Regions from separate parts of the Spartinivicinus poritis genome, predicted to be linked through region 2. Evidence: predicted binding sites of a transcription regulator. Region 2 holds the regulator's gene; each other region holds the start of a gene.
The links. Region 2 encodes FNR, which switches genes on or off when oxygen is low (the NO sensors DNR and NnrR bind a similar motif). Its sites were predicted from a motif close to TTGATNTANATCAA; they were not measured.

Region 1: ORQ98_RS12965 (ribonucleoside triphosphate reductase) is a predicted target of FNR. The motif match lies at 2,701-2,714, and genes of this name have one in related genera.
Region 3: ubiU (ubiquinone anaerobic biosynthesis protein UbiU) is a predicted target of FNR. The motif match lies at 3,176-3,189, and genes of this name have one in related genera.

The regions. Positions count from the first base shown of each region.
Region 1 is NZ_JAPMOU010000015.1:26,448-30,875, reverse strand. It holds gene ORQ98_RS12975 (HlyD family secretion protein) at 1-694, shown strand, start outside; gene ORQ98_RS12970 (hypothetical protein) at 746-2,527, opposite strand; gene ORQ98_RS12965 (ribonucleoside triphosphate reductase) at 2,796-4,428, shown strand, end outside.
Region 2 is NZ_JAPMOU010000026.1:44,364-48,791, forward strand. It holds gene ORQ98_RS18380 (sulfite exporter TauE/SafE family protein) at 1-688, shown strand, start outside; gene hemN (oxygen-independent coproporphyrinogen III oxidase) at 766-2,154, shown strand; gene fnr (fumarate/nitrate reduction transcriptional regulator Fnr) at 2,263-3,015, shown strand; gene ORQ98_RS18395 (adenine phosphoribosyltransferase) at 3,254-3,796, shown strand; gene ORQ98_RS18400 (hypothetical protein) at 4,220-4,428, shown strand, end outside.
Region 3 is NZ_JAPMOU010000015.1:21,228-25,655, forward strand. It holds gene narL (two-component system response regulator NarL) at 1-319, shown strand, start outside; gene ORQ98_RS12930 (substrate-binding periplasmic protein) at 320-1,051, opposite strand; gene ORQ98_RS12935 (U32 family peptidase) at 1,101-1,982, opposite strand; gene ubiU (ubiquinone anaerobic biosynthesis protein UbiU) at 2,008-3,003, opposite strand; gene ORQ98_RS12945 (STAS domain-containing protein) at 3,250-3,561, opposite strand; gene ubiT (ubiquinone anaerobic biosynthesis accessory factor UbiT) at 3,704-4,219, shown strand; gene ORQ98_RS12955 (anaerobic ribonucleoside-triphosphate reductase activating protein) at 4,200-4,428, opposite strand, start outside.

The DNA.
Region 1 (4,428 bases), on a different contig from region 2:
AGAAAAAGTGCTAGATGACGCTGAAATTCGCTTATTTCAAGCCAAGCAACAACAGCTAGAACTAAGTGATAAATTACAGCAAGTCAATGTTGACATTGAAAACCACCAAGAAGACTTCCAACGCAAAAAAATCCAGATAGAAAAGCAGCGAGCAGAATTAAAAATTCAACTGAATAATATTCAACGTCAGGCCAATGACTATAACAGCAACCGGAAACAAGTTGTTACTGCCCGCACCGCAGGAATTATTCAAAAGATCAATGTTGTACAGGGCTCTACTATTCTACCATCAGAGCAAATCACCATCGAAATTCAGCCTGAAAACAGTAAAGGTTTAAAAGCGGTTCTTTATATTCCCTCTCCCCGAGTAGGTATTGCCCGAGAAGGTCAACCAGTCAGGGTATTGATTGATGCTTACCCAGTAGAAAAATTTGGTACCCTCAAGGGCACTGTTACCCAACTATCCAATGTCGCTTCTTATGCAAAAGAGAGTAATATCAAACTAGACGATCAATTAATTTATTATCGGGCCGAAGTGGACATCAATAAACAGCATATGCAACTCAATGACAAACAATACCCACTCCGCCCTGGATTAACCTTAAGCGCCGACTTGATTCAAGAACAACGCACCCTAATGGAGTGGATATTTGAGCCACTTTACCGGATTAAAAAACGTCTCTTAAGTAGCTAGTCGTGCATGTGTAAAGTCGTTACCCAACTATACACACCATTAGCTTTCTCTTCATTTATATCGATAAACTATTCGACCTACCCTCTCAGTGAATCGATTAATACCACCACTAACGCCTTTTTTATTGGGACTGGTTTTAAAATTCCGCACACTACCTTCGGCCAGATCTAACTGATTGGCAAGCAGCTTTTCGAAAGCCTTTCGTTTCAACATAGTAAAACCAAACCGGATAGCAGATTTATTTTTTAGCTTATGAGCAATTTTTAATAACCGATCAGCTAACTCAACCCGAAATAACAGGGCGTTGTTATCAAGCTGCTGCTGTATTCCTTCACCCACTAAGAGCTGATTTAGCTTATCAGCCTGTTCATGCATCATTTTAATACTGGCGATAATATCGTTTTTTCGATTATAGTGAATGGTTTGTTGCCAGTCGGAAGAACGTGCAACAAAGGCCCACCATCTTGCCCTGACTTTCTGGAAAAATAGTTTTACCTTCCCAGACTGACTAATATCTGCAGGCATATAGTCATGCCAGCTCACTTGATGGTTTTCCAACCGCTCAACTAATTGAATGGCTTTACCTACATCAGAAACTGCCTTATAGCCAGATAATTTAGGTGTTAAGTCATCAACAGCAGCAACAAACTGCTCTAACCGAATTACATAGCGTTGATAGTGTTTTAGTTGTTCCCGTAGCTGTTCTATACCATCTTTAGTCGCCAAATGGGTGTGCGGTTGCTTCAATAATTCCTGACAGGCACTAAGATCCACCTTTAAGTTATCGAATTTTCGAGTCTTATAATCAATAACATGGTTGCTAAAATGGTTATCCGCCTTAGTAGCAATTTGTTGTATTGCCTGCTCAAACAAACCACCTCGACTAATAGCAGCGACTTGTTTTTGGCAAGCTTCCAAGCGTTCCAGCAATTGACCAAGTAGCTTTTTTTCATGCTCAACCACTTCCACCGCTCGTGCTGTGTTTGCTCTAATCCTAAATTTACCCCGATATTGTTTTATTTCGTTTGTAGGCTCAAAAGGATTATCGTGAGGCTTAAATAATACTCGATATGCTTTAGTTGTGCGGTTTTTTTCAGAGCCTATCACCTCAACATATTTAGTCAATATATCAGCTATCTTTTGATCAGTCGGCGCTAACAAGCTTCGAATCAGAGTCGACTTATTTGAGTTGTGGGCCTTTTCTTCCGTAATAGCTCCATTACCTACTAATATATTTAGATAATTGGCCAAACCCTGAGCAGTTTTAGGAAAAGGCTCTTTTATACAAATTCTGCCATCTTCAATCTCTAGGGCACCAGCAGTAGGCATTTGTTCTTTTATCTTGTTGAAAACCGCCAAATGTTTAGGTGATGCCCATTTACCATTAACAGGCCGCAGCTCATTACCCGTTTTAGAAAAATAGCCCACTGGATCTTTAGGTAACCGCCTTAACTTAGCCTTGATTTCCCATTTGCCATAACATAATACATAGCTATTGAGCACATTTTCCAGGTAGCGTTTGATTAACTGCCGCTCCTCATTATCAATAACTGCACCATTATCTTCTAGGCTATTACCCTCTAGACTCTTATTCACGAGCTGTTGTGCAACACTGCTAGAAGCAATCAGCTCACTGCTAGTAACCGGCTTAGCCATCGTTTGTAGCTGATAATCAAGTTGCTGATGATTAAATAGTTGTCGTGCAGCCGCAGACTCACTCAATCTAACAACATTTCCTTGCCGAGCTAGCGGGGCAGCATGTTCTGTGGAAAAATTATCAGCTCTACTACCTACATCATGTGTATCTGGGTTACATCCAATAGGATATGTCATGGCTTACTTCCCATACCAATAACAGATACCCTCATCATAACCAATTGTAGTAAGTACTAATCTACTAAAAAAGGCTGTTCTATTTTATATCCTTCCTTTAACTCTTTTATATTGCTCAATCGTTACTCATTTTACATACCATCGGCCAACCCAGGATCTCAACCTAGGTAGTATTGATCCAGATCAAACACAATAAATAGTATTATATGAAAATCAAATATACTATATATAGTATACATCACTCATTGTTTAGTAGTTAGAAACCATCATGTTGCGTACAAATACTGTCGAATCCCCGCCGCTCTTGGATATACATAACACTTATCAGGAATATCTGACCAAGCAAGACTGGCGGATTAAAGCCAATGCCAACCAAGGGTATTCTCTAGGGGGGCTGATTTTAAACACCTCAGGTAAAATGACAGCCCATTACTGGCTATACACCCTTTACCCAGAAGCAGTAAGAAATGCCCACGTTAATGCTGACTTCCATATTCATGACTTGGATATGCTGGGGGGTTATTGTGCTGGTTGGTCATTACGTCAACTGCTGTATGAAGGGTTTAATGGTGTTACTGGAAAGGTCGAGTCAGCTCCACCAAAGCACTTATCAGCAGCGTTGGGGCAAATTGTTAACTTTTTAGGCACCTTACAAAATGAGTGGGCTGGTGCTCAGGCATTTAGTTCATTTGATACCTATCTCGCGCCATACATTCGCAAAGATCAAATCAGCTATCAACAAGTAAAACAATTAATCCAAGAGTTTATTTATAACCTGAATATTCCTTCCCGCTGGGGTACTCAGACACCTTTCACAAACCTAACATTTGATTGGACCTGCCCCGTAGACTTACAAAAACAAATCCCTGTTATTGCAGGTGAAGAACAACCTTTTAAATACGGCGAACTCACAAAAGAAATGGACATGATCAATCAGGCATTTATTGAAGTAATGACTGAAGGTGACGCTAAAGGACGTGTTTTTACTTTTCCTATTCCAACCTACAATATTACGCCTGACTTTGATTGGGAATCAGAGAATATCGATCGGTTGTTTGCAATGACGGCTCGGTATGGGCTGCCTTATTTTCAAAATTTTTTAAATTCAGACCTACAACCTCATATGGTACGCTCAATGTGTTGCCGGCTACAATTGGACGTACGTGAACTATTAAAACGAGGCAACGGACTATTTGGCTCCGCCGAACAAACTGGTTCTCTAGGTGTTGTTACCCTTAATTGTGCCCGTTTAGGTTATCTACACAAAGGCAATAAACAGGCTTTATTTCAACAGCTAGATTATTTATTAAATATAGCAAAAGACAGTTTAGAAATTAAACGTAAAGTTGTTCAACAATTAATGGATGAAGGGTTATACCCCTACACTAAGCGTTATCTAGGCACTTTGCGTAATCACTTTTCAACTATTGGTGTTAATGGCATCAATGAGATGATTCGAAATTTTAGTGATGACAAAGAGAATATTACTACCTGCCAAGGACAATTATTTGCTCTAGAATTACTCAACCACATTAAAGCGAAGATAATTGAATTTCAAGCAGAAACCGGCCAGTTATATAATTTAGAAGCAACACCCGCTGAAGGCACTGCATACCGATTTGCCAAAGAAGATAAAAAAAGATTTTCTAATATCCTTCAATGTGGGACTGAAGATTCCCCATACTATACTAACTCCAGCCAATTACCTGTTGGGTATACTGATGATCCATTTTTAGCATTAGAGTTACAGGAAAAATTACAACGTAGCTACACTGGGGGAACGGTCCTACACCTTTATATGGCAGAACCCATTTCAAGCAGTGTCAGTTGTCGTAAACTTGTCAAAGCCGCTTTGAGCAACTTTAAAGTACCGTATATCACGATTACTCCTACGTTCTCTA
Region 2 (4,428 bases):
CCAACTAATCAGCGCTTTTTTATTAGGCTTACTGGGTGGTGCCCACTGTTTGGGGATGTGCGGTGGAATCATGGCAGCAATCAGCCTTCACCTACCAAAACAGAAAAAACTGCCCGTACTACTTAGCTATAATACCGGCCGTATTACCAGCTATACTCTAGCAGGCATGTTAGTCGGCAGTTTAGGCTGGTCTATTCAGCAACTGGGACCTGCTGCTAATCAAGGGCTCCGCTGGTTAGCAGGCATTTTACTGATTTTAATGGCCTGTTATATCGCTAACTGGTGGAAAGCACTGACTTGGCTAGAACAAGCAGGACAACACCTGTGGCGTTATATTCAGCCGTTAACTAAACCTTTTTTACCCGCAACCAATAGTAAACAGGGCTTTTGTTTAGGTATTTTATGGGGCTGGCTGCCCTGTGGGCTTATTTACAGCGCCCTCACCTGGTCTGCAGCCAGTGGCAATACACTTGAGGGCGGTTTATTAATGCTGGGGTTTGGCTTAGGTACACTCCCCACTGTATTAGCGACTGGTTTTTTCGCTGATGTATTGAAGCAATTTATTGCCCACCACCTCACTCGCACAGTGGCAGCGATTTTTATGATTGGCTTTGGCATATGGACGATTCCAGGCCCTCACCAGGCACTGTTAATGCCAAGCCATAACAGTCATGCCCATCATCATTGACCATTGACTCATGTCAATTCTTTTCCAGACCACCGCTTTACACTGTTAATCTGTATCAACAGTGACAGGCCAAGTTTATGTTAGGACCTTTGAAGTGGCAGTCCTCGCTTATCGAACGATATAATCAGCAAGGCCCACGTTATACCTCATACCCTACTGCCGTTGAGTTTTCAGAATCATTTGAGCCTGACCACTATCAACAGGCTTTAACAAAACTCAAACATCAGCAAACACCACTGTCGCTGTATGTACACATCCCATTTTGTGCCAGTGTTTGTTATTACTGCGGCTGTAATAAAATTATTACCAAAAACCGGCAAAAAGCTCTGCCCTATCTGACGGTATTGGAAAAAGAAATCCAGCTTATCTCTCAGCAATTAGACTGCAAGCCTGTGGTTGAGCAACTGCACTGGGGAGGTGGTACCCCTACCTTTTTGACCCATGAGCAAACCGCCCAGTTGTTTAAGCTGCTGGAGCAACACTTTCAACTGGTGGATGATATTGATGGGGATTACTCGATTGAAATAGACCCACGAGAAGCTGACTGGCCAACCATGGGGTTATTACGCTCCTTGGGATTTAATCGTATTAGTTTAGGCATTCAGGATTTTAATCCGGTTGTGCAAAAAGCGGTTAATCGAGTTCAATCAGAGGCTGAAACAGAGGCTATTTTTGAAGCAGCCAGAGCATTATTATTTAAATCCATTAATGTGGATTTAATTTATGGATTACCTTTTCAAACTACAACCAGCTTTTTAGAAACCCTTGATAAAGTCATTGCTCTCTCACCCGACCGGCTCTCGATATTTAATTACGCCCACTTACCCCATCGGTTTAAGCCACAACGACGAATTAAGCCCAACGACTTACCTTCTGCTACAGAAAAACTCAGTATTTTACAGCACAGTATTGACCGGCTACAGGCAGCTGGCTACCACTATATTGGTATGGATCACTTTGCTTTGCCTGATGATAAACTGGCTATTGCTCAAGCAAAAGGCGAGTTACATCGTAACTTTCAAGGCTATACCACCCATGGCCATTGCGACTTAATTGGGCTTGGGGTGTCTTCAATTAGTCAGATTGGTGATGTTTACTGCCAAAATCACACTGCACTTGATGACTATATTCAGTCAATCGAAAATAATCAGTTACCAATTAAACGTGGCTTTCGATTAAACCAGGATGATTTACTTAGACGAAGTATTATTCAACAGCTAATCTGCCATTTTCAGGTAGATTTAGCTGAGTATTGCCAACCTCTTGGAATAAATTGGCATGTTTATTTCCGGGAAGAAATTATGCAACTTATGCCAATGCTTGAAGATGGGCTCATTACCTTAGCCGATAGCAAGTTAACTATCACCAACAATGGAAGGCTATTAGCCAGAAATATCTGTATGGTGTTTGATCGATATCTGGCAAGCAAACAGTCAACGGAAAATTTATTTTCTAAAGTCATTTAATACTAGAAATTTTCGCTTGTTGCTAACCGGGTTCACCCCCTACAATAATCAGAATGTACCCGTTAGCCTAAATTAACAACTTTATGCGTTCGAGGCCTCAGCGTAACAATGACTGCCAAAGTAAAACCTATCAACCAAGTCGCTTGCAAAGACTGTATATTAAGCACCCTTTGCCTGCCTATTGCCTTAAAAATAGAAGATATTGATACGCTAGACAGCATTATTAAACGAGGCAAGCCGCTACGCAAAGGTGAGCATTTGTTTTTCCAGGGTGACACGTTCAGCTCTATCTATGCTGTTCGCTCTGGCGCCTTAAAAACCTACACCACCACTGATGATGGCGTTGAACAAATTACTGGCTTCCAGTTACCAAGTGAATTAGTTGGGTTAAGTGGTATTGATGATGAACATTATCCAGTATCAGCTCAAGCAGTTGAAACCACTATGGTCTGTGAAATCCCCTTCGAAAAACTGGATGAGCTGGCCAGTACTCTGCCTGAGCTACGTCGTAAATTAATGCAAATCATGAGTAAAGAAATTCGCGAAGATCAGCAAATGATGCTGCTACTCAGTAAGAAAAATGCCGATGAGCGGATTGCAACCTTTCTCTTAAACTTAGCTGCCCGCTTCCGTCGCCGGGGCTTTTCCTCTCAAGCTTTCAGACTCCCCATGTCTCGCAATGAGATGGGCAATTACTTGGGGCTTGCGGTAGAAACAGTTAGTCGTGTCTTCACGCGCTTCCAAAAAAATGGCTTAATTGATGCCAATGGTAAGGAAATTCTGATCAAGGATTCCATGACTATTTGCTCTTTAGCTGGGGGCAAACCTGTTAATCAAGCCAATGATTCATTAACAGGCTAACCTTCCTACCCAGCAAACTTAGGAACGTGCACGAAATAGCTGACAGTTTTGGCTCCAATCCATCCCGCTTGGCGCTATAAGTTTATTGGTGGTTAGGGCAAAAACTCGACATAAGCCCACTATGCCTTCTTTTTTGCGCCTTGCCAAACGAGCTTGGAGCAAAAATCCAGCAAGTGATTTCGTGCATGTCCCTTAGCTGGGAAAAAGCATCGATAAACCATTATCTGGAAAAATTATAATGATATTTGACGAATATTATGTAAAGTCATTAATCCGTAGTGTTCCTGACTGGCCCAGCCCTGGTGTCATGTTTCGTGATATTACTCCCTTATATAAATCACCAAAAGCACAACGAATGGTGGTTGATAGCTTCATTCAACGTTATGTTGATGCCGATTTTACCCATATTGGCGCAATGGAAGCTCGTGGTTTTTTACTAGGCTCGGTCATTTCCTATGAGCTGAATAAGCCTCTAGTGCTATTTCGAAAACAAGGCAAGCTACCTACACAAACCATTGCAGAAGAATATGACATCGAATATGGAAAAGCAGTGCTAGAAGTACAACATGATGCTTTTGAAAGTGGTGCAAGTATTCTGCTAGTGGATGACTTGATTGCAACGGGAGGCACTCTTCTTGCCGCAGCAACCTTAACCCGACAGTTAGGGGGTAGTATTTATGAAACAGCGGCCATTATTGACTTGCCTGATTTAGGTGGCAGTCAAAAACTCCAGGATTCGGATATTCCTGTTTATACACTTTGTGCCTTTGCTAAAGACTAGCAGGCCTGGCTGCACCAATGCGCGCCCATCAAAGGGTGCGCTGGTTATCGAAGAGTAAAGCTGTTACCGCTAATTTCACCGTCATTTAAATGACAACTCTGTCAGCTATTTGATCACTTTATAATTTTCTTGTTCATCTTGCTCAACAAACATCAGGTAGGTTAAAAAGCGAAAGTAATATTTCCACTACCGCTAACCCCATTCTTCAGAGCATTATCCTTATCAAACACTTTTTAACTTTTTCCAAGTAAAGCAAGCCGTTAAGTTGTGTATTTCAGTCTACACTAACCATAAAACAGGATTTTATTGAATATCAGTCATTTTTTTGTAATGAAGAAAAGGAATGCCAACAGCAGTAAAGGCCCATACTGGTCAAAAAAATGCATTAAAAACAATAAACGTAGGGAAAATGAGAGCTGAATAATGGGCATTTGTGCAGAAGAACTAAGACATTATGTCGTTCAACCCACTTTAAAGCAATTGCAAATCAAGCATTGCTTAGCAGAAAATTTGCTAATGGGGACAGCTGCTCAGGAAAGTGGGCTAGGCTTCTACCTACGCCCTAAAAAACATCATTCCTATGGCATTTATTGCATTACCCCTATTATGCATAGAAATATTTGGGATAAATA
Region 3 (4,428 bases), on a different contig from region 2:
GGAGCCAGAGAAAGTTGTTGAGCAATTGCGTCAGGCACTGACAGGACAAATGGCAATTAGCCCAGAGCTTGCTGTTATTCTTGCCTCAGCGATAAGACATAAAACAACTGCTCGTAAAGCGAATATTGATGAACTAACCAGTAGGGAAAAGCAAGTACTTAAGCTAATTGCGGAAGGGCAAAGCAATAAGCTAATCGCGCGGAAGCTAAAAATATCAGAAGGGACAGTAAAAGTGCATGTTAAACGGGTATTAAATAAGCTGAATATGAAGTCACGGGTTGAAGCCGCTGTATGGGTAGTCGAAAATCGAATCAATTGACTATTTTAAATATCGCTTTTGAATCTCAGCTAGTTTGCCGCTGTGTTTAAGCCTTATAAAAGATTGCTGGAGCTTTTTGACAATATCAGGGGCAGTATCTTTTTGAATGACGATATAGTATTTTTTAGAGCTATCTAATAGAAATAGCTTTTCGAAGTTGCCATATTGGCTATCAGCTTTTTTGGCTAAATAGGCCAGAGAGTATTCTAGAAATACAATTAGATCGATTCGGTCAAGCAATAGCATGCGTACATTTTGCTCATAGTTTACGGTTTCTGTGATTTTTAGGTTTGCGCTTTTTAGCTGTTCGGTGGCTGCTGTGCCTATAACAGTGCCAATGGAGTAACCTTTAGTTTTTATCTCTTCAAGTGATGAAGCTTGAATATCTTTCCTTCTTTTAAGTTTATAAATGTAAATATTACGATCGCTGATAGGGCCAATCCAATGAAACAGTTTTTCTCGATTGGGCTTACGAACGACTGTATATAATAATGTACCAGGTTTTTGTGATGCTAATAAAAATGCTCGTTTCCAGGGGGCAAATGCCCAGGATTCAGCTTTGATGCCAGAATCTTTTAGTAGATAATGGGTTATGTCGGTGGACAACCCAGTTATCTTGCCATTGTCTTTATAAGCATAGGGTGGATAGTTTTCTACAACAATATTGATATTACCTGCGAAAATGAGGGGATTGAATAAAGCTAAGAGAGTAAAGCAAGTCAGGTATTTCATTACCTTCCTCATGTATTTTTTACTCTCTTAAGTATTGGTTGTATTACTCCTATAAACAAGAGTTTATGCCTGGCTCTGCAAACCAGTATCCATTGCATTGATTGTCATTAGCAATCAATGACACTGTTTCTCCTTGAATGGCTGCATGATATTGGTTAATGATTTGTTTCATATCGTGAGACTGAGGGCTTAAACGAACAATATCAATTCCCATTTTTTGCATTGATGGTATTTGATTAATTAGGTTATATACGCTACCAGACTGGGTTTGGATGCCATTCAAGGTAAATAATGGTTGTTTCTCTTGGCTGTTAACGAGGATGCCGTCAGGGTAGTTAATACACACAAATTGGCAGTTATCTTTTGGTAAGTGGCGAAAGCGTGCAGTAAAGCACCGTGCAGAGTAAGCCAAGGGTAAATAACCGTAACTAAATACTTCCGTTTCAACCTTATCTTTAATACCTTGTTCGACACATTCTGTTAATATGGATTGAAGAGTATGAGCAGATAGTTCTACAGGCATTACCCAACGTTTAAGCCCTTGTTGATGTAAAAGGGAGAGGCTTCTGCCATTATAGATATTAATGGCTGGGCCTGTCACAAATGGAACCCCTTGGGCAGATAACAACTGCACTGCTGCCATATCATTGGCTTCGATGATAATCGAGTTGTTACAACAAATACGCCGCAAGCTGTTTAACTCAGACTCTGCTGAAATAAGTGCGAGTGTTGAAAGGACTACTTCTTTACCGGCATTGGCTAACTGCTGGGCTAGCTCAAGCCAGTCATCTGTATTTAACTCTCGACGCTTACTGCATACCGTTTCTCCTAGGTACACAATATCAATGGGTGTATCTATAATATTTTGGTAAAAATCGTAAACCTGTTGTTTGGGCCAAAAATATAAAATAGGGCCAAGAGATAACTTCATTACTTTATACCACTCACGATGAGTATCACTGCCAGGGTCTTGAGTATGCACCTAACGTCGTTTGTGTGCCTTCGGAAATCTTAGCGAGTTCATTTTGCCAGTGAGGTTTCACTGTAAAGTTGTTAGGGTCTGTCTTATAACTGTTTAATGCTTGTCGCCAAGCACTGACGACTTGCGCTACATAAGCAGGGCTGCGTTGGCGGCCTTCAATTTTAACTGCTTTAATGCCTATTGCTGATAACTGGGGAATAAGTGCTATGGTATTTAGACTAGTGGGCTCTTCAATAGTATTATAGACAGTACCTGCTACCTCAAAGCGGCCTTTACAAAGAGTGGGGTAACCTGCTTTTTCATTTGGTTGAAACTTGTCAATTAATATGTCATTTAATCGTGATTCCAGTCCTTCGCTGGTTTCTTGCCAGCGAACAAAGCTGGCAGGGGAGCAAGCACCACAGGTGTTGGGTGATTGGTCTGTCAAGTATGAAGATAGGTGGCAACGACCTTCAGCCATAATACAGAGTGAGCCAAAGGCAAATACTTCTAAGTCTACAGGTGACTTGATGGCTACTTGCTGAACTTGTTTTAAAGATAATACACGTGGTAACACAGCCCGTTTAATATCAAAATGCTGTTGATAGAATCTTAATGATTCATAGTTAGTTGCAGAGCCTTGTACTGACAAATGTAAGTTGAGTGTAGGGTAAGTATTACGTGCATAATCGAGAACACTAATATCAGCACAAATCAAAGCATTGACACCTAAATCTGCAGCAAGATCAACAGCCTTTTGCCAACGTATCCAGCCTTCTGGTTGGGGGTAGGTGTTGATGGCTACAAATACCTTTACACCTCTATCAGTTGCGTATTCTAATGCTTTAGTAGCCTTTTTATCATTAAAGTTGAGACCAGCAAAATGGCGAGCATTGGTATCGTCTTTAAAGCCTATATAAACAGCATCTGCACTATTATCTACCGCAGCTTTCAGGGCTGGTAAACTTCCAGCGGGGCAGACCAACTCCATATATTAAGTCCTCATCGCTATACCCTGTATACAACTTGCGAATCAAAGTATATAGCCAGATCTTAAATGACCTAGTTAGCTTTTAATCGTTATCGCTATGAGTAAGTGGGTAATGATAGATAGTTAATAAGTTGAAATATTGTGAGGGTAACAAAGTCAGTGATTAACAAGCTTGATTTGTATCAAGCGGAGTTGTTTTTAGTGTGTAAGTATTAAAGGATGAAATTTATAGTCACATTTCACAAGTTATTGCTTAATAGTGAACACCTTGTCGAATTGTACTAGTTGTAATGTTTTGTATATAAAGTTATTACAATGTACTACCTGTATTTTTTTTGTACTTAGGTCTTGTTTCATACACATCATCACACCGATTGCAGAACTATCCATGTAGTCAGTTTGCTGGAAGTCAATAATATAAGTATGAACTTTATCTTTAGCATTTAAGTAGGCTTCTTTAAATGCATGCACAACTTCTCGGGTGAAGTTTTTTCCGATAAAAATAGTAAGTTGGTTGTCAGCTGTTTCCGTTTTAATATTTGTTCCAAAGTTGTCCATAACTTGTCTTTATTCTATTGCTTTTAGTAAGTCACCTTTGATTATAGTTTAAGCAGTAAGATTAATAAAGTAGGCCTTGACTTAAATCAAAATGGTCACTGGCTATACAATAGATACTGCCTAGTTTCAATTGACCCTTAAAATGAGTATAGCTGCTATGATTATTAGCTTGCCTGATACACAAAAGTTGTTGCCTGCTGTACCAAAGTTAATAGCTAAGCCTTTTGTTTATATGCCTTTTGCTTTACAGCAGAAGCTGCTCACCCACTTATTACAACAGGCTTTTAGTGAGACATTAGCAGATGGTGACTGTGAATTTTTACAAGGTTCCTGGTTAAAAGTAGCTATTACCGACTTGAATATTAGCTGGCTATTTGGGTGTGGTGAGAAAAATGAAATACTGATTAAAAAAAATGGTTCGGCTGATGTGACGATAGAAGGGAGTTTGAATAGTTTTATATTGTTAGCTGCACGAAAGGAAGATCCTGATACGTTATTTTTTCAACGTCAGCTAACGATAGGAGGGGACACAGAATTAGGACTACAGGTTAAAAACTTATTGGATAATATGGAGCTTGATGTGTTACCGCCTATAATGAATTTATCCATTCGCTGTGGTGCTGAGTATATTTCACTGTTCAGTAAGAACGAATTTTAGTATCAGTAATGTATAATTTTAATTTGGGTAATAAGAGCTCTAAATCATAGTGATTGGACTGTTGGTTTAGGTCTGTATTTAAAATATTGCCAGGTTTAAATGGTTGTAGTACCCATTGTTTGACTTTATGTGAGGCTAAAATCTTTGCCATTATGAGCAAGTCTTCAGGATTAATGAGTTGGTAGTTGATAGTTGTTCTGATTTCATAG